Regions from separate parts of the Vibrio sp. QJM3NY_27 genome, predicted to be linked through region 3. Evidence: predicted binding sites of a transcription regulator. Region 3 holds the regulator's gene; each other region holds the start of a gene.
What was found. The regulator PurR, encoded in region 3, represses purine synthesis genes. The targets are predictions, from matches to a motif close to TNANGNAAACGTTTNCNTNA.
Positions count from the first base shown of each region.

Region 1 (7,797 bases), 230 kb from region 3:
ATCGTTAAGTTTGATGACGAAGGCTTGTTGTACATCGTAGACCGTAAGAAAGACATGATTCTAGTGTCGGGCTTCAACGTTTACCCGAACGAGATTGAAGACGTAGTGGCTCTGCATGGCAAAGTGTTAGAAGTTGCGGCTATCGGCCAACCTCATGAGGTGTCTGGTGAGCTGGTTAAGATTTACGTGGTAAAACGTGACCCTAGCCTAACCAAAGAAGACATTATCGCGCACTGCCGTGAACACCTAACAGGTTACAAGATCCCTAAATTGATTGAGTTCCGTGAAGAACTACCAAAAACCAATGTAGGCAAAATCTTGCGCCGAGTGCTTCGTGAAGAAAACGACGCAGAGCTTGCCAAACGCGCAAGCGAGTAACGAGCTCATTTACGAGAAGATGATGCACCACAAGCCATAGCAGCGCTTAATCTAAGCGAGCGCTGAAAAATGGTGTTAGAATGCCGACAGTTAATGTCGGCATTTTTGTATCCGGCGATCAAAGTAAAATCAGTGAGAGTTTTTGTGGATTATCAAATCATTACCCAAGTTAAAGACCTTGAGCGAGTTTGCCAACAAGCACGTGAAGCCGATGTTGTTATGCTTGATACAGAGTTCGTTCGTACAAGAACCTATTACCCTCAATTAGGCTTAATTCAGTTATTTGATGGTGAAACGCTGTCACTGATTGATCCTATTGCTCTTGATGAAATGACCCCGTTTGTTGGGCTGTTGAAAGACACTTCAGTACTGAAAGTGTTACATGCGTGTGGCGAAGATCTAGAAGTATTCCAGAACGCATTTGGCTGTACGCCAACACCAATGGTTGATACGCAGATCATGGCAGCCTTCTTAGGTCACGGTCTTTCAACTGGCTTTGCGGCTCTAGTTTCTGAGTTTGTAGGTGTTGACCTAGATAAGAGTGAATCTCGTACTGACTGGCTAGCGCGTCCGCTTTCTCAAAAGCAACTCGACTATGCAGCGGCAGACGTTCACTACTTGATGCCAATGTACAACAAGCTTCTCGAAAAAGTGATGGAAGCAGGTTGGTGGGAAGCGGCGCAACAAGAGTCTGATTTACAAGTGGCTAAGCGCATCCGTAAAGCAAACCCAGACAACGCTTACCTTGATATTAAAGGCGCGTGGCAGCTAAAACCTCAACAGCTAGCGATTTTAAGACCTCTAGCAACTTGGCGTTTAAAAGAAGCGATTAAGCGTGATTTAGCGTTGAACTTTGTTTTTAAAGAACAAGACTTATGGGCCGTAGCTCGTTTCGCGATGAAAGATCCTAAGCATATGGAGCAGGAAGGGTTTGATTACCGCTCTGTACGTCGCCATGGTGCGAAGATCAGCTCAATCGTGAAATTGGCTGAGCATACGCCAGAAGAAGAGTACCCAGCGCCAGTAGAACGTCTAATGGACTACCCTGGTTACAAGCAACTTTTCAAAGTGTTGAAAGATGAAGTGAAAACAGCATCGCAACACAGTGGTTTAGCGACTGAGTTTTTGGCGTCGAAGAAGCAACTTAACCAAGTGTTAAGCTGGATTTGGAAGTACGATCGTAACCCAGAGAAGCTGCCTGATGTAATGCAAGGTTGGCGCCTAGATGTCGTTGGCGAGAAGCTAAATAAAGCAATCAAGTAACTTTAGTTTTGTAGTAAGCAACGAATGCTTTAGAGATAAAAGTTTCAGACACAAAAAAGAGAGCCTAGGCTCTCTTTTTTATTGAGTATTGATAAGCACAGCTCAGGCTCTACTTATCGATCTTCTTCTGGAAGCTTAACGTTCAGCTCTAATACTGAGATGTCGTCATCTTTATGTTCGAATGTCAGATCAACCATTGATGGATCGACTTCAACGTACTTCGCAATACACTTCAAGATGTCTTCTTTCAGTTGCGGCAAGTATGACGGTGCAGGGTCGTCATGGCTGCGTCGCTCGGCAACAATGATCTGCAAACGCTCTTTGGCTAGGTTTGCGGTTGTCTTTTTCTGTGGTCTAAAAAACTCTAATAATGACATTGCGTATTAGCCCCCGAACAGTCTTTTGAAGATGCCTTTCTTCTGTTCCGTTAAGAAACGGAAGTCCACTTGGCTACCCAGTAGTCGCTCTACAGTATCATTGTAAGCCATACCTGCGTCTGTTGCTTCGTCAAAGATAACTGGCACACCCTTGTTCGATGCGTTCAGTACTGCTTGGCTCTCTGGAATCACGCCCAGTAGAGAGATGTGCAGGATTTCTTCAACGTCTTCAACACTTAGCATCTCACCTTGAGTTACGCGTGCTGGATTGTAGCGAGTCAGTAGAAGGTGTGTTTTTACTGGCTCCAAGCCGTCTTCTGAACGACGAGATTTAGAGTCAAGAATACCTAGAATTCGGTCTGAATCGCGTACAGAAGAGACTTCAGGGTTAGTCGTTACAATCGCTTCATCAGCGAAATACAACGCCATCAGAGCGCCTTGCTCGATACCCGCAGGAGAATCACAGATGATGAAATCAAAGCCCATTTCATCCAATTCATCAAACACACGACGAACGCCATCTTTTGTTAGTGCGTCTTTGTCACGAGTTTGAGAAGCAGGAAGAATGAACAGGTTCTCTGTACGCTTGTCTTTGATCATCGCTTGGTTCAGCGTCGCTTCACCATTGATAACATTAACGAAGTCGTACACAACACGACGCTCACAACCCATGATTAAATCTAGGTTACGCAGACCGATATCAAAGTCGATGACTGCGGTTTTCTTCCCTTTTAAAGCCAGACCTGAGGCAATAGCTGCACTGGAGGTCGTTTTGCCTACCCCGCCTTTACCCGACGTTACAACGATAATGCGTGCCATTCTGTTTTCCTTTTATTTCTCTTATATTGCGAGGACATCAACGTGTAATACATCGTTTGCCATACTGAACATGGTTTTCTTCTGCCAGTACTCGCTTTCAATTTGATCGCTGAGCCAGTAATTTCCTGCAATGGAAACCAGCTCGGCTTGTAAATCATTACAAATTATTTTTGCTTCAGTTTGACCACTTGCACCTGCAATTGCACGACCGCGTAGCGTGCCATGAATATGGATGCTGCCATCGGCAATCACTTCCGCACCTGCACTTACGTGGCTAAGAATCAGCAAATCACCATCTTTCGCATACACCTGCTGACCAGAACGTATCGGGGTTCTCACCACCTTTATCGGGGCCATCTTCGCCGGAGCTTGAGAAGGAGATTTACTTGCTGTCATCACGGCAAAACCTGCATCTCTGGCTAGGTTTTGCATGCGTTTATCTGAACAGCCAGCCACACCAACCGGGATCATGCCCGCTTGAGATATACCATTTTTCAGTTGCACGAAATCTATATCGCCCGCGACTTTGCTAATGTTGATAACAACAGGCGCAGCTGCGAAAAAAGTGGGTGCCTGGTCTACCTTCTCTTGAAGAAAAGACACTGCATTTTCGACTTGATCATCGGATAAGTGCAAAACAGATAGCGTGAAACTGCTACCTTTTAGATCTGGGTTACTAGACATCGAAAAACTACAGGACCTCAATAGCGGATTGGTACAATTTCTTTATCAATAAAATAAAGGGCATTGCCTGAAACTAGGTTTATCATGTTATATTCCCAAACCAAGCACAGCAAGTAATCTTGTTGTCAAATGAACGTTTTGTTCCCAATATTTCCCTAACATAAACTATTGATCTCGCAAGTGAGAGTTTTGTAGTCATAAACATTTAAAAAAGGTTTGTCATGCTGTGTTCTATATATAAAAGTTCAAAGAAAGAAGGAACATACCTTTATATCCCTAAGAAGGATGATTTTTCACAAGTTCCTGACGCATTGATGCAAATGTTTGGTAAACCTAGTTTTGTAATGGTAATTAAAATGGACGGCCGTAAACTGGCTCAAGTGAACATCGATAAAGTGAGAGAATCACTGAACACCGATGGTTTCTTTTTGCAGGTTCCGCCGCCACCAGTTAACGAACTTGAGCTTCATAAAGAGCGTAAAGCTCAAAATAAAGGTCAAGACGAAGAGTGATAGCCACCTCAATTCAAGGAGGAGTGATCGTTGAGTAAATTTTCGAAAACCATATTGGCTGTGTCGGCATTACTATTGGGTAATAGCCTGACCATTGGCTCGGTTCAAGCTGAAGAGCTTAGCTTTGAGCAATATGTAGAAAAACTAAAGCAACAAGGTCGTGAAGAAGGTATTTCTGAAGCGATCATTGATGAAGCTTTTGATGGTGTGACGTTTAAGCCAAGAGCGGTAAAAGCTGACAAAAACCAACCTGAAAAGAAACTGACTCTGGATGAATACATTCCACGTGCGGTTCCTGACTGGAAAGTGAAGCAGGCGAGATCACTCTATAAGAAACACTACACAGCGTTAAAGCGTATTGGTGATGAATATGGTGTTCAACCAAGATTCATTGTCGCTCTATGGGGTGTGGAGAGTAATTTTGGTAAGTTCACGGGGAATTACAGTGTTATTGATGCTCTAACAACCATGGCTTATGAAGGTCGCAGAGAAGCCTTCTTCCGTAGCGAAGCGATGGCGGCATTGAAGATACTTGATCAAGGCCATATTGCACCAAAAGAGATGAAAGGCTCTTGGGCTGGCGCGATGGGGCAACCTCAGTTTATGCCTAGCTCATTCTTAGCTTACGCCGCTGATGGCAGTGGTGATGGCAAGAAAGATATTTGGGGTACCGAAGAAGACGTGTTCGCTTCGGCGGCGAATTATCTCAGCCAATCGGGTTGGGATGACAAATATACTTGGGGGCGTCAGGTTCACGTTCCATCAACCGTGTCTATTGAGATGCAAGGTCGAGACGAAGACAAAGCGAAATACCTAAAAGAGTGGTCTGAACTTGGTATTAAGCGTTATGACGATCGCCCACTGCCTACACTTGATGAAGACATCAAAGCTTGGTTGATAATGCCGGACGATGAAACGGGTCGTTCGTACCTCATTTACAACAACTACAATGTGTTAATGAAGTGGAATCGTTCTTACTACTTTGCTTTGGCTGTCAGTCACCTAGCCGATAGAATTAAGTTTGATTAATCGACTCAATCTGATTAATAGAACTAGGTCGCTTTGAATAGCATTTAGCCTACTATAGGCAGAACAGATTAAAGGACTCTTCGGAGTCCTTTTTATTTTATATTTCAGATATTTAAGAAGGTGGTTTTGTGCTAACAGATAGAGCCGCACAGATGGTGATATTCCATGCGTTAATCAAGCATGAAGGCTTTACCAGTGCAGCAAAAAGCTTGAATGTGTCGGTATCTCACATCAGTAAACAAATTGCTTTGCTCGAGGATTCGATAGGTATCAAGTTAGTGCAAAGAACCACACGCAGCCTTACGTTAACTGAAGCTGGAGAAGTGTTCTATCAGCATTGTGAGCAGCTGTTCAATACGGTGAAAGCGGCTCAAATGGACATGGATAGCCAGCGTGACGACATTTCTGGAATATTCCGTATAGGCTTGTCTCAGTCATTTGGCACACTGCATATCATTCCAGCGATTGACCAGCTTAGACAGCTTTACCCTCAGCTGAGAATTGAAGTGCATTTGTTCGATTACAAAGTGGACATGATTGAGGAGCGCTTGGATCTCTGGATCACTAACAATGAAGACTTGCCGGAAGGTTACATTGCGCAGCGTTTAGCAGATAGCCAGTTTGTGGTAGCCGCATCACCGGATTATCTGATTAAGGCAGGGACTCCACACGTGCCATCTGATCTGATTGACCATAACTGCCTAATCTACCGCAGCCGCGAACGTGATTACACGTCATGGGCATTTGATAACGGCCAAGAAAATCTCAGTGTTAAAGTGGCGGGCGATTACTCGGTGGATTTGGCTGAAGCGGTACGAGACGCGGCAGTATCAGGTTGGGGCGTTGCTTACCTAGCGACTTACTTAGTCAAAGAAGAGTTTAGAACGGGCAAGCTCATCCAAGTTTTACCGGAATGGCGAGCGAGTCAGCTGATGCCATTCTATGCCGTGTATCCGAGTAGAAAGAACATGCCGAAGAAGCTTTCAGCAGTGATTGAGTTCATCAAAGATCATATCGGATCGCCGACTTATTGGGACAAAAACCTCAAAACCTGCGTTGAACTGCACCGCTAACTGTTTCCCAATCTATAAATATAATTTCCATATGGAAAAAGTTTGTTTTTTAAGCAAGTTAAATCATTAAAATTCAATGATTTAATATAATCATAGGTGAGGCAGTGATAATCCCAACATCACATTAACAACCGCACCTTGCCGCAAACGATTTCCTCTATACAATGCGTCGCCTTTACTACCTACAACTTTTAGGTTGACGCATATGGCTTCCCTACTTGGAATTATCACTATTTTAGTAGCCGCTTGGTTACTATCTACGGACAGAAAAAATATCCCGCTAAGAACCGTCTCTTTGGCTTTCTTACTGCAAATCTCATTCGCGCTATTGGTTCTTTATGTGCCGATGGGTAAAGAAGTGTTGAATGCAGCTACTGGTGCAGTGTCTAGCTTGATCAACTACGGTCAAGAGGGGATTAACTTCCTATTTGGTGGCCTAACGAATAACGGATTTGTATTCGCTATTAACGTTCTCGGCATCATTATCTTTTTCTCTGCATTGATTTCAGGTTTGTATCACATCGGCTTTATGCCAAAGGTAATCAACCTAATCGGTGGGGCTTTGCAAAAGTTCTTAGGTACAGGTCGTGCGGAGTCACTGTCTGCAACTGCGAATATTTTTGTTGGCATGATCGAAGCGCCATTGGTGGTTAAACCTTACTTGAAGCACATGACGGATTCACAACTGTTTGCCGTCATGGTGTGTGGTTTGGCTTCTGTAGCTGGTGGTACGCTAGTCGGTTATGCATCGCTTGGTGTTGATTTGAACTACCTGATCGCTGCGGCATTCATGTCTGCTCCTGCTGGTCTATTGATGGCCAAGATTTTGGTACCAGGTAGCGCAGATGAGGCTCAAGAAAATATTGAGTCTGACGTTGAAATTCCACGAGCAACAAACGTAGTCGAGGCAATGGCAGATGGGGCTATGTCTGGACTTCGTATTGCCGTTGCAGTGGGTGCGACACTTTTGGCCTTTATCAGTGTGATAGCAATGCTGAATGGCTTGTTAGGTATTGTTGGTGGCTGGTTTGGCGTAAACCTAAGCTTCGAACTTATCCTAGGTTATGTGTTCGCGCCCGTTGCATGGCTGATCGGTGTGCCGTGGTCTGAGGCTGTGGTTGCAGGCTCGCTGATCGGTAACAAGATCGTTGTGAACGAATTTGTGGCTTTCATCCAGTTAATGGACGTAAAAGACGCACTGAGTGAGCACTCAAAAGCGATCGTTACTTTCGCGCTATGTGGTTTTGCCAACATCTCTACGATGGCCATTTTGATTGGCGGTTTGGGCAGCTTAGTTCCAGAGCGTCGTTCTTTCATCTCACAATACGGCTTTAAAGCAATTTGTGCGGGTGTGCTTGCCAACCTAATGAGCGCAGCGATTGCCGGCGTGGTGCTTTCTCTATAAGTAATCATTGGTGACTTATAAGCACTTTCTAACTGGGCCATAACCACCCAGTTAGCTAATCGTGGCTTTGCTCTCCCTATAGTAAAGTGACTGATTAACCACAATAATATTCGCTTAGTATGATAAAGAGAGCCTATAGTGTAAGAACGTAGGCTTTCTTATTTCAGTGAATAAGTTTGTACCACAGGGTGTGGTACAAATGTTTAGGGGCACAAATGGATTTGTCGATCACTTCTTCTTTGGCGTTAATTGGACTC
Region 1 is NZ_CM173511.1:2,575,357-2,583,153, reverse strand. It holds gene fadD (long-chain-fatty-acid--CoA ligase FadD) at 1-378, shown strand, start outside; gene rnd (ribonuclease D) at 523-1,641, shown strand; gene minE (cell division topological specificity factor MinE) at 1,755-2,018, opposite strand; gene minD (septum site-determining protein MinD) at 2,025-2,837, opposite strand; gene minC (septum site-determining protein MinC) at 2,859-3,521, opposite strand; gene AC3CIA_RS11410 (YcgL domain-containing protein) at 3,743-4,033, shown strand; gene AC3CIA_RS11405 (lytic murein transglycosylase) at 4,064-5,062, shown strand; gene AC3CIA_RS11400 (LysR family transcriptional regulator) at 5,215-6,135, shown strand; gene AC3CIA_RS11395 (NupC/NupG family nucleoside CNT transporter) at 6,341-7,540, shown strand; gene AC3CIA_RS11390 (cation:proton antiporter) at 7,756-7,797, shown strand, end outside.
Region 1: AC3CIA_RS11395 (NupC/NupG family nucleoside CNT transporter) is a predicted target of PurR. The motif match lies at 6,275-6,294, and genes of this name have one in related genera.

Region 2 (7,797 bases), 1.3 Mb from region 3:
ACGGTCAAAATTCGCATTAAGCTCTGGGATTTCAAACACGTTATTGGTCGATGTTTCAGAAAGCTTATCGTTAAAGGTCATCATACCTTGGCGAACACTGCCAGTGAGTTGCCCTGTGGTTGAGTAACCGAGCATCAAGGAATCGCCATACAAGCCTGCGGCTTGAAGTTCAAACTCACCATAGCCCGTTGCATCGAGCGGTAATTCGAGTTGCTGCAGCATGGGTGCTATGGGTAACCCGTCGGCAGAGATATCTAAGCTCCATGGCTTACTGATTTGGTTGAAGTCGAGTGTCGCATTGGCTTCAATATAGCCGTGCTTTAGTGGCATAAACAGGCGTGTCAGCGTCCATTTTCCTTGTTCGCTATTCATTTCAACTACGGGTTGAACACTGACAATATTTTGATAGCTTGCATCGTTGGCGCTAACCATCAACTTGCCTTGCCACAGTCCTAACTTTCTCTGTTGCAGCAGCTGAACCTGATGTCCTTCTACATGCAGCCCTGAGACCTGCCAGTAGGGTTTGGTTGCGAGTTGGATAAGTTGGCTACGTTCTATATTAAGTCGGTCAATAGAGGCTTGCTGAAGCTGTGTCAGCCAAGGCAATAGGCGAGCGGATGGTAGAACTTTATTTTTGCTTTCCGTAATCCACTTTATGCCTTGCAGGTCGAGCTGCGCTAATTGAATGCTGTTAGGGGTTACTTCGCCATTAAGTTGAATACTGCCTTGTAAGAATTGAGTATAGAAATCTTCAATCAGAATCTGGTTCGGATCTAAATTGAGCTTGATACTTGGCTCTATGAACATGTCATCATCAATGGTCACTCCCTCTGCTTGCAGAGAGAAAATGGCCTTCTGTTGCTTCCACAGCTCAAAAGGCAGTTGGATATTTTCTAGTGACGCATCAAAAGCGGTTAAGTGGCCATCTTGCCATTCCACGTCGCTGCGCAGAATATCTAAGCTATTGATGTGATTGATCTGAATACCTGCGACATCCCACTCTTTGCTTAGTAGGCTTTGGGTCTGTTTCTGATTGAGTCGTAAGCTATCGACGGTCACATTCACCAACGACCAATCTTGCTGATACTGCTCTGCTTGTCCTGAAATCTTGGCACCGCGCCAGTCGAATGAAGCGCCATACAGAGTGCTATCACTGGGTTTTAGGTCTAGATCAATCAGAAGGTTATCGAAGGCTTCACCTTGCCAGTAAAGTTGCGTGGCGGTGAGTTGAGTTTTTCCATAAGGCAGCAATGCGTTGTTGTCATCCCACGTTGGATCGGAGATCTGGAGGTCGATGCCTCGCGCATTAAAGTCTGGGGTCGAAAAGTCGAGATTATTGATGGCTAGCTGATGGAGCTTGATGTTTGGTTGGGTGAATAACGGCGTGAATGTCTCTAGATCGCTTATCTCCAACTGTAGGCCACTGATCAAGACGGAGTCCAAGACCAGTTTAGCTTCTGTAATCGAGCTGGGACTGAACCAAAGATCGATCTTGTCGATATAGAGAGGTTTTTGTTTATCAGGTTGGCTTTGGGTAATGCCCATCAAGGTGATGTGATAAGGCGCCTGATACTCAACGTCTTCAATGAGTATAGGTTGTTCAAGCGTATGCTTGATAAAAAAGTTAGCAACATCCGATCGGTATTGAGTTTGTAGGCTTAATAACAACGCTGCGATAGTCGCAACGATGATGGCCACCACAATGCCAATCACCATGAATACCTTTTTCATTCCCTGAAAGCCTTAAATTTCAATAGTCTCAAAACAGAGTGGAACAAAAAGGGGCAAGCAGCAACAAAAAAGCCCCTCAAAAGAGGGGCTTGCTACAAAAATATCACTTTAAATTGGGCGTTCGCTTTTGGCTTGGCCCGAGCAGATGTTGGGTTAGTCTAGTTGAGGGCCTGCCGCAACCAGTGACTTACCTTCAGCATTGTCTGTGTACTTATCAAAGTTGTTGATGAAGCGCTCTGCTAGATCTTTCGCTTTGCTTTCCCATTGTAGTGGGTCAGTGTAAGTATCACGTGGGTCAAGAATCGCTGGGTCAACATCGTGCAACGCTAGCGGTACTTCTAGGTTAAACATAGGGATAACCTTAGTTTCAGCTTGGTCGATTGAGCCATCTAGGATAGCGTCGATGATGCCACGAGTATCTTGGATTGAGATACGTTTACCTGTGCCATTCCAACCTGTGTTCACTAGGTAAGCTTCAGCGCCAGCTGCTTCCATACGCTTCACAAGCACTTCAGCGTACTGAGTTGGGTGAAGAGTTAAGAATGCTGCACCAAATGCCGCAGAGAACGTTGGTGTTGGTTCAGTAATACCGCGCTCTGTACCTGCTAGCTTAGCTGTGAAGCCAGATAGGAAGTGGTACTTAGTTTGCTCCGGAGTCAGCTTAGATACTGGTGGTAGCACACCAAACGCATCCGCTGTTAGGAAGATAACTTTTTGAGCGTGACCTGCTTTTGATACTGGCTTAACAATGTTGTCGATGTGGTGAATCGGGTAAGAAACACGAGTGTTTTCTGTTTTTGAACCGTCATCGAAATCGATAGAACCATCACCACGAACCGTTACGTTTTCTAGCAGTGCATCGCGACGGATTGCATTGTAGATTTCTGGTTCTGCTTCTTTAGATAGACGAATAGTCTTCGCGTAACAACCACCTTCGAAGTTGAAGATACCATCGTCATCCCAACCGTGCTCATCATCACCGATTAGCTCACGCTTAGGATCGGTTGATAGGGTTGTTTTACCTGTACCAGACAGGCCGAAGAAGATGGCTACATCGCCTTTCTCGCCAACGTTAGCACTACAGTGCATTGAAGCAATGCCTTGCAGAGGAAGCAGGTAGTTCATCATTGCGAACATGCCTTTCTTCATCTCACCGCCGTACCAAGTACCACCGATGATTTGAACGCGCTCTGTTAGGTTGAAAGCAACGAAGTTCTCAGAGTTTAGCCCCTGTTTTTCCCAGTTAGGGTTAGTTGTTTTAGCACCGTTCATTACCACGAAATCAGGTTCGAACGTTGCTAGCTCTTCGTCAGTTGGACGAATGAACATGTTCTTAACGAAGTGCGCTTGCCACGCTACTTCAGTGATAATACGCACACTTAAACGCGTATCTGGGTTAGCACCACAATAACCGTCGATGACAAACAGGCGCTTGCCAGATAGCTGAGTTGTCACAAGCTCTTTCAGCTCACTCCAAACTTCAGTTGTAATCGGTTTGTTGTCATTTTTGCCTTGATCTGACCACCACATGGTATCGCGCGTAGTGTCATCTTTAACAATGTACTTATCTTTTGGTGAGCGGCCAGTAAAGATACCAGTGTCAACCGCAACAGAGCCTAGTTCCGTTACTACGCCTTTTTCGTAGCCTTCCAAACCTGGCAGTGTCTCTTCAACGAATAACTGCTCGTAGCTAGGATTACGAAGAACTTCAGTAACGCCAGTCAGTCCGTGCTTAGTTAGATCAATTTGTGCAGCCTTAGTATGTTCCATAACGGTCATAGGTGCTCCTTGTAGGATATTTTGTAGGGATTTTGTATTAATTTTTTATTGTTATCTGCTCACCATGCTAGCAACGAGACTCTGGGGAAACAGGGATACAGCTCAAAAAGTATCCATATTAATCTTGGGGTTTTAAGCGTCTCGTCACATATTGGCCTAACTAGTCTATCCTGTACGCAAACCTTTGCGCTAGGGGCGAGAACATTATTAATTGATTAAAATTAAGCGGTGATTTTATTACGAGATGTTACGGAGTTTGCGCTATTTTGATCACAAAAAAGGCCAGCTTAGTGCTGACCTTTGTGGGGTAAATTACGTGTTTTTGGTACGCTGTAAATTAATGAACCGTATTGTCGCCTTTATCTGCTGCTTCTGCGTACAGTGCATCAACGTCGCCCTTATCGAACGAGTAGTTTGTGCCACAGTAATCACAGTGAAGAGCAACACTACCTTCCGTACTCAGGATGTCGTAGATCTCCTCTTGAGCAACGGTAATGATAGCGGCACCACTGCGTTCACGAGAACAACCACAGAAGAACTCGACAGGTTGAGGGGTAAATACCTGAACCTTCTCTTGGTTATATAGGCGGTATAACAAATCATTCGCTTCTAGAGAGAATAGCTCTTCGTTTTTAACCGTGTCAGTTAACTGCTCCAGGTGCTCGAAGTCATCTGGCGTGCCGGTGCCGTCTGGCATAACCTGCAGTAACATACCTGCAGCGTGTGCTTTGCCTTCATGTTCACCCGTACGTAGCCACAGACGAGTCTTAAGCTGTTCTGAGTTAGCAAAGTAACCTTCAAGAACGTCAGCAAGTGTTTCGCCTTCAAGACCAACGATACCTTGGTAACGCTCACCTTTTTTAGGATCGATAGTGATCACTAGGTGGCCTTTACCTATAAGGTCGTGCAGGCCAGCGTCGTCAGCAATATCACCGTCAAAGCGCGCAACACCACGAATCTTCTGATCGTTATCGCCATTAATAACAGCGAGAGATACTGGGCCATCACCTTGCAGTTGCATCGTGATAGAGCCTTCAAACTTTAGCGTCGCCGTTAGCAGCGTCGTTGAAACCAGTAGCTCACCCAACAGCTTTTGTACTGGCGCTGGGTATTCCTTGCTAGAAATAATCTGTTGGTACGCTTCGTTCATCTGTACCAATTCACCACGTACTGATAGGTCTTCAAATAGGTAGCGATTTAAAACATTACTTGTAGACATTGGGTCTGCCATTTGGCTATTCCTTCTAGCTTATTGAGTCTTGAACTTGATGATGTCACGACGTTGCTTTTTATCTGGGCGACGTTCTGGTGCTGGGCTATGAGCATTTAGCTTGCGCTGTTGTGCAAACTCTTCTCTTTTTGCCAAGCTTTCGGTGGTTTCTTCATAGAGGGTTTGAGCGACTGGCGCCCCGCCACGGTGTGCGGATATTTTCTCTATGGTGACCGTCTTTTCTTCATTCCCTTGGCGCAGGGTAATCACTGCCCCAAGTTCTACGATTTTGCTGGGTTTACTGCGCTGACCATTATAGTGGACTTTGCCACCATCGACCATGTTGCGAGCAATTGAACGAGTTTTATAAAAGCGTGCTGCCCACAACCATTTATCGAGTCTGACAGCTTCATTAGTCGTTTTCATATAGGACAGTGCCTTTTCAGTTAGAAATGAATGCGGTTTAACTGTTATTCACAGTATGCAACTTATTTTATTTGATGACGCTTATCACATTTAGTAGAAGCTTATGTGGAGGCGATTGGCTTTTTTTTCAAGGAAGATTACAAAATAGCTCAGGTAATGCCGATTTATAGATTTGCTATGATATAGTTCAGGATCTTATGCTTTTAATAAGCAGGAACAGAATTTATGAACAAAAAAGCTGATAGTTTAGTAGGTTACAGCTTTATTCGTTATAGAAAGGGTTAGGGAACGTGAACTTTTTAGAGCTCAAACTTCGCATGGATAACTCTCCGGTGCTGAGCCGATTTTTAGAGAATGGATTTTTACTCCAGCAGAAACTGAGCCTTGTTCTTTGTTGTGTGTTGATCGCAGCTTCCGCATGGATTTTAGGACAGCTTGCATGGTTTATTGAACCTGCTGAGCAAACCGTCGTGCCATGGGCTGCAACGGCTTCCTCGTCTTCAACGCCTCAATCGACTCTTGATATCTCTTCTTTGCAGCAGAGCAACATGTTTGGTGCTTATAACCCAACCACGCCTGCTGTGGTTGAGCAGCAAGTTATCCAAGATGCGCCAAAGACGCGACTGAACCTCGTTTTAGTGGGCGCTGTCGCCAGCTCTAATCCAAAACTGAGCTTGGCGGTGATTGCCAATCGCGGCACACAAGCGACCTACGGAATTAACGAAGAGATTGAAGGCACTAGAGCTAAGCTCAAGGCCGTATTGGTCGATCGTGTGATCATCGATAACTCTGGGCGAGACGAAACCCTGATGCTTGAAGGTATTGAGTACAAGCGTTTGTCTGTATCAGCGCCTGCGCCACCTCGTACCTCTTCTTCTGTGCGTGGCAACAACCCAGCTTCTACAGAAGAGAAGCTAGATGAAATTAAAGCGAAGATAATGAAAGATCCGCAACAAATCTTCCAATATGTTCGACTGTCTCAGGTGAAACGCGACGATAAAGTGATTGGTTATCGTGTGAGCCCTGGCAAAGATTCAGAACTTTTTAACTCTGTTGGGCTCCAAAACGGAGATATTGCGACTCAGTTAAATGGACAAGACCTGACAGACCCTGCTGCTATGGGCAACATATTCCGTTCTATCTCAGAGCTGACAGAGCTAAACCTCGTCGTCGAGAGAGATGGTCAACAACATGAAGTGTTTATTGAATTTTAAAACTTTGCGTCTAACGAAGGACGAAAGTGTAGGAGAAGTACGTGAAGCATTGGTTTAAGAAAAGTGCATGGTTATTGGCAGGAAGCTTAATCTGCACACCCGCAGCCATCGCGAGTGATTTTAGTGCCAGCTTTAAAGGCACTGATATTCAAGAGTTTATTAATATTGTTGGTCGTAACCTAGAGAAGACGATCATCGTTGACCCTTCGGTGCGCGGAAAAATCGATGTACGCAGCTACGACGTACTCAATGAAGAGCAATATTACAGCTTCTTCCTAAACGTATTGGAAGTGTATGGCTACGCGGTTGTCGAAATGGACTCGGGTGTTCTTAAGATCATCAAGGCCAAGGATTCGAAAACATCGGCAATTCCAGTCGTTGGAGACAGTGATACGATCAAAGGCGACAACGTGGTGACACGTGTTGTAACGGTTCGTAATGTTTCAGTACGTGAACTTTCTCCTCTGCTTCGTCAACTAAACGACAATGCAGGCGCGGGTAACGTTGTGCACTACGACCCAGCCAACATCATCCTTATTACAGGCCGAGCGGCGGTAGTAAACCGTTTAGCTGAAATCATCAAGCGCGTTGACCAAGCGGGTGATAAAGAGATTGAAGTCGTTGAGCTAAAGAATGCCTCTGCGGCAGAAATGGTACGTATCGTTGATGCGTTAAGCAAAACCACAGATGCTAAAAACACACCTGCTTTCCTACAACCTAAATTAGTTGCTGATGAGCGTACCAATGCGATTCTTATCTCAGGCGACCCTAAGGTGCGTAGCCGTTTAAGAAGGCTGATTGAACAGCTTGATGTTGAAATGGCAACCAAGGGCAATAATCAAGTTATTTACCTTAAATACGCAAAAGCCGAAGATTTAGTCGATGTACTGAAAGGCGTGTCGGACAACCTGCAATCAGAGAAGCAAACATCAACCAAAGGCAGTTCATCGCAACGCAACCAAGTGATGATCTCCGCTCACAGCGACACCAACTCTCTGGTTATTACCGCTCAGCCGGACATCATGAATGCGCTACAAGACGTGATCGCACAGCTGGATATTCGTCGTGCTCAAGTATTGATTGAAGCACTAATTGTCGAGATGGCAGAGGGTGACGGTATTAACCTTGGTGTGCAATGGGGTTCTCTAGAGAATGGTGGAGCGATTCAGTTCTCTAATGGTGGGCCAAAAATTGGTGAAGTAATGGTGGGTCTCGAAGAAGCGAAAGATTCGACGACAACTAAAGCTGTTTATGATTCTGATGGTAATTTTTTACGCAATGAGAATACTACCGAAGAGGGTGATTATAGTACATTAGCATCTGCTTTAGGTGGCTTAAATGGGGCAGCATTGCCAATTGTTATGGGAGACTGGACAGCACTGATTAGTGCGGTTTCGACTGATTCGAATTCCAACATTTTGTCTTCTCCAAGTATTA
Region 2 is NZ_CM173511.1:115,827-123,623, forward strand. It holds gene AC3CIA_RS00520 (AsmA family protein) at 1-1,731, opposite strand, end outside; gene pckA (phosphoenolpyruvate carboxykinase (ATP)) at 1,885-3,510, opposite strand; gene hslO (Hsp33 family molecular chaperone HslO) at 3,848-4,741, opposite strand; gene hslR (ribosome-associated heat shock protein Hsp15) at 4,760-5,146, opposite strand; gene gspC (type II secretion system protein GspC) at 5,464-6,360, shown strand; gene gspD (type II secretion system secretin GspD) at 6,402-7,797, shown strand, end outside.
Region 2: pckA (phosphoenolpyruvate carboxykinase (ATP)) is a predicted target of PurR. The motif match lies at 3,683-3,702, and genes of this name have one in related genera.

Region 3 (7,797 bases):
CTTCATCACGAAGATCGGTCAGCTTCTCAGCATCGGCGTAGGTCAATAACCAAGGCGCATCAAAGTAGTCTGTGACTGACTGACGCAACCGCTGGCTAAAGGCACGGTTTTTATCCATATCGATAGCGGTACGGATAAATTTGTGAACGTGGCGGTCGTAGCCGATCCACAAGTCGATTGCTTGCTGACCCCAACTGGTGATTCGGTCAAGCTTCATTTGCAAACCGAACAGGGTTTCGCCAACGAACTCGAGTTCATCGTCACCGTAAACAATTTCTTGAATATCGAGGATCTGTGTTTGCAGTTCATCACCCGCCGCTTGCAAGGTATCTTGCAATTCTTTTAGCGTTGCAGAAGTTTCTGATAGCAAAGCTTCACAGTTATTAATCGCTTCTCGCCAGTCCTTATTTAAAAGGTCGGCAATTTGCTGCTTAACGGTTTGTTGCTGCTCATCCATAACACGTTGGTTAAGATCAATCTGATCGAAAATTTCACCAACTGAATATTTGAGCACGCCGTAAACGTTCTTTTTCCAATGCCCCGGAGTTCCGCCCTTCTGCGCAGCTTCAATGGCTTTTGCCATCTCATCGGCAACCATAGAAAGCTGAATCGACAGTTTTAATTTAGAGAACTGACGGTGACGTAAGTAATAATCAGAGATACCAACGGCCAACGGTGATAAGCGGTAGATGCTCGCACCATCGGTGATTTCACTGGTAAAGCGGCTGATCAACTTCTGTTTAACTAGCTCATTGATGGCATTGTTGGCACGAAACGCAGACGCTTCGCCAGTATCTTCAAACAGTCGAGTGACAATGGTAAATGCATCGTGCAGTTCACCTTCGCCCAACTCTTCATCGAACCTTTCATTGCTTAGTACTGCGATAGCAATCAAAAATGCTAAGCGCTCTGGTGGCAAGTTTAATGAAAAATCATGCTGCTTGACCCAGCCCACCAACTCATCAATTGGCTGCTCTTCGGCAGTTTGAGTCATTTCACTCATTGTGGTTCCTGTTACTGTTCTTCGTCATATGGAACGTATTAGATATGACGCCTATTTCTTTATGACGCGGGCTTATTACGATTGCATAGCGCATGTTGTGGCTTCTTTTACCACATTCACCGCTGTTATTGCGCAGGTTTTTGAGCCCAAACGTGAATATAACGGCCTAGCGACAGATATGGCTCTTGGCGACATAGCTGTTTTTCTAGTTCCAATACATCTTCAAATTGGTAATCGCCCATGTACTCCATATTACCTATGTAGTCACTGAAGGAACGAATGCCTGATTTACCACAGATTTCTAGACCGGCGTCTTCTATCCATTGATAAACCTCTTCTGGCTTCAAGCCTTTTTGTGGTTGCAGCTTAAACCGTTTTCGATGTGGCATCCCATTCAATACATGAGGAATGTTGCCACAAATCACATTTTTCAGGACTAATCCGTGGTGGTTGTAAAACATTATCGAGGCAACACCACCGGGTTTTACTTGTTCCAGTAATAAATCAAGCGCCTCTTTAGGATCTGCGAGCCATTCCATTACGGCATGAAACATCACAAAATCAACTTGGCCTTCAAGGTGCTCTGCTACTTTTTGGACCGGAGAATGAATAAACCGATACTGCTCTAGCAAACCCGCTTCACTGATACTTTCTTCTGCTAGCTTCAGCATTTCAGAAGAGAGGTCACAAAGAGAAACGTTATGCCCAAGCGACGCAATTTTTTGCGACATCTGCGCAAGGCCGCCTCCAGCATCAAGCACATGCAGCGGCGAAGCTGATTGCTCAAATTTGCTCAAAGCTTGTTCTAAATCTTCCCATACGATGATCTGACGGATCTCTCCTTTGTCAGAGCCGTAAATATTTTTTGCAAATTTGTGGGCAATATCGTCGAAATTACGGTCTTCAGTCACGGCTACTTGAGTTATTATGTCCTATCGTGCCTGCTATTCTGTCACAGGAATTTCAGGAATAAAGAGGCGATGTCTCTTTTTACTACTAAGTGATGTTTTTTCGGACTATTCGGATATGTTTGAGCTGAAAAAAGTAGTGTCTTCGTTACTGATGCCACTGCCAGCAATGTTAATTCTCGCTTTTCTGGGTTTAGCCCTAGTGATGTTTACTACCAAAAGGAAGACGGGTTGCCTAATCACCCTTTCAGCCCTATGTGGTATTTTCCTAATCGCTTTCCAGCCAGTTTCTAGTCAACTTTTAATGCCAATGGAAAGGCAACACACCGCTTTTTTACCTGTCGATGAAACCGTCGATTACGTGATGGTTCTCGGAAGTGGTCACGTCGTAGACGACCAAATCCCACCAACATCAGAGCTTAGTCGCACCGGTCTAATGCGTTTAAGTGAAGGGATTCGTATTCTACGCCTTTACCCTGGTGCAAAACTCATTTTGTCTGGCTATGGTGCAGGCACTGAAGTGAGCAATGCTAGAATGATGGCCAAAGTTGCGTTGGCACTAGGTGTCTCAAAGCCCGATATCATTCTGCTTGAAACAGCAAAAGACACTTGGGAAGAAGCCCGCCAAGCCGCTGCGTTCGTTAAAAATAAAAGAATGGTACTGGTAACTTCCGCTAGCCATATGACTCGCGCATTGAATGAATTCCATGCTGCCGGCATGAGGCCATTACCAGCACCAACCAACTACCTTGCACAAGAAGGGATTGTTGAACCTTGGAATAAGTACATGCCCAAAGCTCTTTACCTTGAGCAAACTGAGCGTTACTGGCACGAAACAATGGGGTTGATGTGGCAAAGCCTGCGTGATTGGCTTGATACAAGTAATGACACCGTTGAAGAACCCATTGTTGTTCCTGAAACATCTCGCTTAGTTGAAGATGACGGTGGTATTTCTGCGGCGCAGCCTCAATAAACTCAACCGAATAAGTAAACTGGATCTTATCAGTAGACATAATCTTACCTGTAGACATAGTCTTATCTTTAGATTCGGCCAGATAGGCAAGACTGATTAACCAAGTAATTTGCAGGTTTCCAGTTCGTAAACAGTAAAAGCTAAGCAATAAAAAAGCCGAGACATCAATGATGTCTCGGCTTTTTACGTTTAAATATCGTTGTTGATTAATCACTCTCGCAGGAAATCAATCACCAGCGAACATGTAACCTTCACCGTGAACCGTTACAAAAATTTGTGGATTCTTAGGGTCAAACTCCATCTTCGCACGCATACGACGGATTAACACATCGATAGTTCGATCGTTTGGAGCATCCACTCGGTGACTGATCATATTCAGAATGCGTTCACGACTTAATACCTGGTTAGGATAAGAAGAGAGCGCAACCAACAGTTCATATTCAGCTTTAGTCAGTTTTACCGGTTCGCCGTTTTTGCTTAGCGCACGACGAGGGATATCAAACGTCCACTCACCAAAACGAACCACAGATTCGTCTTCAGTCTCTTCAACCTTACCTGCTGCTGTTTTACGAGCGGCAGAAATGCGCCAAAGTAGGTTTTTAACTCGAACCAATAACTCGCGAAGTTCGAAGGGTTTAGTAACGTAATCGTCAGCGCCCATTTCAAGGCCAACGATTTTGTCGATGCTATCCGTGCGTCCAGTAACTAAAATAATTCCAATGTCTGATTGACTGCGTAATTCGCGAGTTAGCATCAATCCATCTTCGCCTGGTAAGTTGATGTCCAGCATAATGAGGTCAACGTTATTATCTTCTAACACGTTTCTCATTTGAGCGCCGCTTTCTGCTTCGCTTACTGTGTAACCTTCGTTCTGGAAGTATCCGACCAGTTTACTGCGGGTTACCACATCATCTTCTACGACTAATACGTGATAGCTCATCTACACCACTTTTCTTATTTAATAGTTTCAGTGACTATTCTATTCATAACTCGTAACAATTCTAGTGGTACACAAGATAAAAGCCAGAAACATGGATCTTTTTTGATACAAGACAATCTTAAACCTTGCTATTTATCGTCCATCGCAATTCAATATAGGCATTACTACTAACGAGTAACTTTGCGTTTCGCAAATAACCTTGTTATTCAGCCTTGGTGTGCTTTGCACAAGTAATTTCAAGATGCATATAAGTAACACCACAAGACTAAATCAGGATCTAAGAAATGAAAGATACGAAAGCGTTCAACGAGCAAAGAGCAGAAATATACTGGTTGCTATCAAGCTTATTCGCTAAAGAGCTCACTCAAGAAGAACTCGATCACTACCACTCTGTTGAAATTCGTTCTTTCCTAACTGGTTTAGGCGAAAATGAAACACTAAAGCCGGCGATCGATAGCCTAGTGGATGCGCTAAACCGCCTACAAACGCGTGAGGATGCTCAACTAGAATTGTCTGCTGACTTCTGTGACTTATTCTTAAAAACAGATAAGCATGGCGCACTTCCTTACGCTTCTATGTATATCGGTGAGACTGGCCTTTTGAATGATAAGCCAGCAAAAGATATGGAAGAGATCATGGCCAAGCACAACTTAGTGGTGAACCAAGACCTAAAAGAACCAGCTGACCACATCGCTATCGCACTCGACTTCCTTGGCAACTTGATCATCCGTTCTAATGAAACGGAACTTGAAGAAGAGCTAGAAAAATCGTTCATTGTTCAACAGCAATTTATAGAGCAACAACTTCTTACTTGGGTACCAAAGTTCAACGTTAAATGTCATGACGTTGACGAATTCGGTTTCTACGCATCAGTCTCATCTCTGCTACTTGCATTCTGTACATTGGACACCCAATACCTCGCTGGTGAATAAGCTTATTGGATGACTCGTTAAATAAATTCAGAAGAATGTGACAATTCACCCGGATTTCCGGGTGAATTTTATTGCGAGTAATTTCTAGTCAGTCTAAAATTGTGACCGCAAACGATAAAATATGAAACATTCACGAAATGCTATGCTTATTATAGTTTTGAGCATTTCGGTGTTAAGACAAGCCGCTCAATAGCGGTTTTTTGTTTTTTAGCACTTTAGTACCCAAAGAGCCCTACAAATTTAAGCTCTTAGTTAGGTAGCTTAACGGCTACTTCATTCCGTACTTTGGGAAAGTAGCTTCTAATAGGATAAAACCATGGCCACTATAAAAGATGTCGCTCGCTTAGCAGGCGTATCAACAACAACCGTTTCTCACGTAATCAACAAAACTCGCTTTGTTGCAGAAGCGACGCAAGAAAAAGTAAATAAAGCCGTAGACGAACTGAACTATGCACCAAGTGCCGTTGCTCGTAGTTTGAAGTGCAATACAACCCGCACTATCGGCATGCTAGTTACTCAATCAACTAACCTATTCTTCTCTGAAGTTATCGATGGTGTTGAAAGCTACTGCTACCGTCAAGGTTACACTTTGATTCTGTGTAATACGGGCGGTATCTATGAGAAGCAACGTGACTACATTCGAATGCTTGCAGAGAAACGTGTAGATGGCATCTTAGTTATGTGTTCTGACCTAACTGAAGAGCTAAGAGGCATGTTAGACCGTCACGCTGACATTCCTAAAGTGATTATGGATTGGGGCCCTGAGAGTTCTCAAGCAGATAAGATCATCGACAACTCTGAGGAAGGTGGTTACCTAGCGACCAAATACCTCATTGAGCACGGTCACTCCAAGATTGCTTGTTTAAGTGGCCACTTAGACAAAGCGGCATGTGTTGAACGCATCGCGGGTTACAAACGCGCACTCAACGAAGCTAAGATTGCTACCGATGATAACATGATCATTGAAGGTAACTTCGAGTGTGATACTGCGGTTCTTGCTGCAGAGAAAATCATTAAGATGGTAGATCGCCCAACGGCCGTATTCTGTTTTAACGACACCATGGCACTCGGCCTAATGAGCAGATTGCAAGAGAAAGGAATTCGTATCCCTGAAGATATTTCAGTGATCGGCTATGACAACATCGAGTTGGCTGAATACTTCTCTCCGCCGTTAACAACGGTTCACCAACCCAAACGTCGTGTTGGTAAGAACGCTTTCGAAATTTTGTTAGAACGCATTAAAGATAAAGACCATGAAAAGCGTGTGTTCGAAATGCACCCTGAAATTGTTGAGCGAAGCACAGTTAAAACGTTAAATTAATTGATAAATTCAGTTTAGTTTAATCAAGCGCACCTTTAGGTGCGCTTTTTTTATCAACAACATGAATGAACCTGGTATCATACTGGAAAGATCATTAATTGAAGCAATATCACATTTTGAAATAACAAGTGTGAGCCTCATTCAACAAAAACTTTATTCTATTCAATCAGTCACGCACAGGGCAAATCACTTGAAAGAGTGAGACGCAAAGCTTCCGGCCTAAACCACTCGTTGGTATGGTAGCGGGGTTACCGATGGCAAAATGCAGTAACTACTAATAATTTAGTAATTTACGGCTAATTGACAATTTAATTGCAACATTTTGCTAATCTCTCGGACCTGCTTATTTGGTGGCGTAGTTCAAATACACCGAGATAAATAACATGGATAAACCGATACTAAAGGATTCAATGAAATTATTTGAATCCCTAGGAAAAATAAAATCACGCTCGATGTTTGGTGGCTTCGGTCTTTTTGCTGATGACACTATGTTTGCTCTGGTTGTAAATGACCAGCTGCACATACGAGCAGACAAATGCACAACGAAACAGTTCGAACAACAAGGGTTTCAACCGTACGTCTACAAAAAACGTGGTTTCCCTGTCGTTACTAAATATTTCGCTTTACCCGAAGGCCTGTGGCAAGACCAAGAGAAAATCTTGCAGCTTGCAACGACGTCTCTGGGTTTTGCTAAAGAAGAAAAAGCTGAGCAATCTTCAGCTAAGCCTACTCGACTCAAAGATCTGCCCAACCTTCGACTCGCCACTGAGCGTATGTTGAAAAAAGCAGGGATCGATTCCGTAGAACGTTTATATGAATCTGGCTCTGTAAACGCATTTAACGCCATCAAAGAATCACATGCGTCTTCTGTCAGTATTGAACTACTTTGGGCGCTAGAAGGCGCGATCAATGGCACACATTGGTCTGTTATACCGCAGCAGCGTCGTGAAGAGCTTATCAATCGCGTCAATTAACATTGTAAGTGAAAAACTATATACATAACTAAGCCGCATTTACTGCGGCTTTTTTTATATCTGCTGAAAGTTAATCTATGCTTTGCCTGTCTATCTATACTAATGGTATACATTGAAAATTTAGAGGAAGTATCAATGAGTAAGAAAATGATATTGGGTATTGTGTTGGTCGTAACCATCGTCTTGTTAGGCGTCAATTTCGGCCAATACCTAACGCTTGAAAATGCCAAGGCCCAACAAGCCGTTTTAACTGACTACATTGATAGCAACTTCATTGCTGCCGCTGCTATCTATTTTGTCGCGTATTTAATGATTACTGCTTTCTCAATTCCTGGTGCTGCTGTTGTGACCCTGTTAGGGGCTGCGCTATTTGGTTTCTGGAATAGTTTGCTGCTGGTCTCTTTCGCCAGTGCCATTGGTGCAACCCTCGCATTTCTAAGTAGCCGCTACCTTTTACGTGACTGGATCCAAACCAAATTTGGTGACAAATTAGCAACGATTAACAAGGGCGTTGAAAAAGACGGAGCATTTTACTTGTTTTCTCTGCGTCTGATTCCTGTATTCCCATTTTTTCTTATCAATCTGTTGATGGGTCTAACACCGATGTCCGTGAGTCGTTACTACATTACGAGTCAAATAGGGATGTTACCGGGTACCGCTGTTTTCTTGAATGCTGGTACTCAACTCGCGGAAATTGATTCACTTTCGGGTATCGTGTCCCCTTCAGTACTTTTGTCATTTGCCTT
Region 3 is NZ_CM173511.1:2,346,106-2,353,902, forward strand. It holds gene mukF (chromosome partition protein MukF) at 1-1,003, opposite strand, end outside; gene cmoM (tRNA uridine 5-oxyacetic acid(34) methyltransferase CmoM) at 1,129-1,914, opposite strand; gene elyC (envelope biogenesis factor ElyC) at 2,030-2,884, shown strand; gene torR (two-component system response regulator TorR) at 3,111-3,824, opposite strand; gene torD (molecular chaperone TorD) at 4,109-4,756, shown strand; gene purR (HTH-type transcriptional repressor PurR) at 5,073-6,077, shown strand; cyclic di-GMP riboswitch class I at 6,248-6,333, shown strand; gene AC3CIA_RS10430 (TfoX/Sxy family DNA transformation protein) at 6,461-7,051, shown strand; gene AC3CIA_RS10435 (TVP38/TMEM64 family protein) at 7,187-7,797, shown strand, end outside.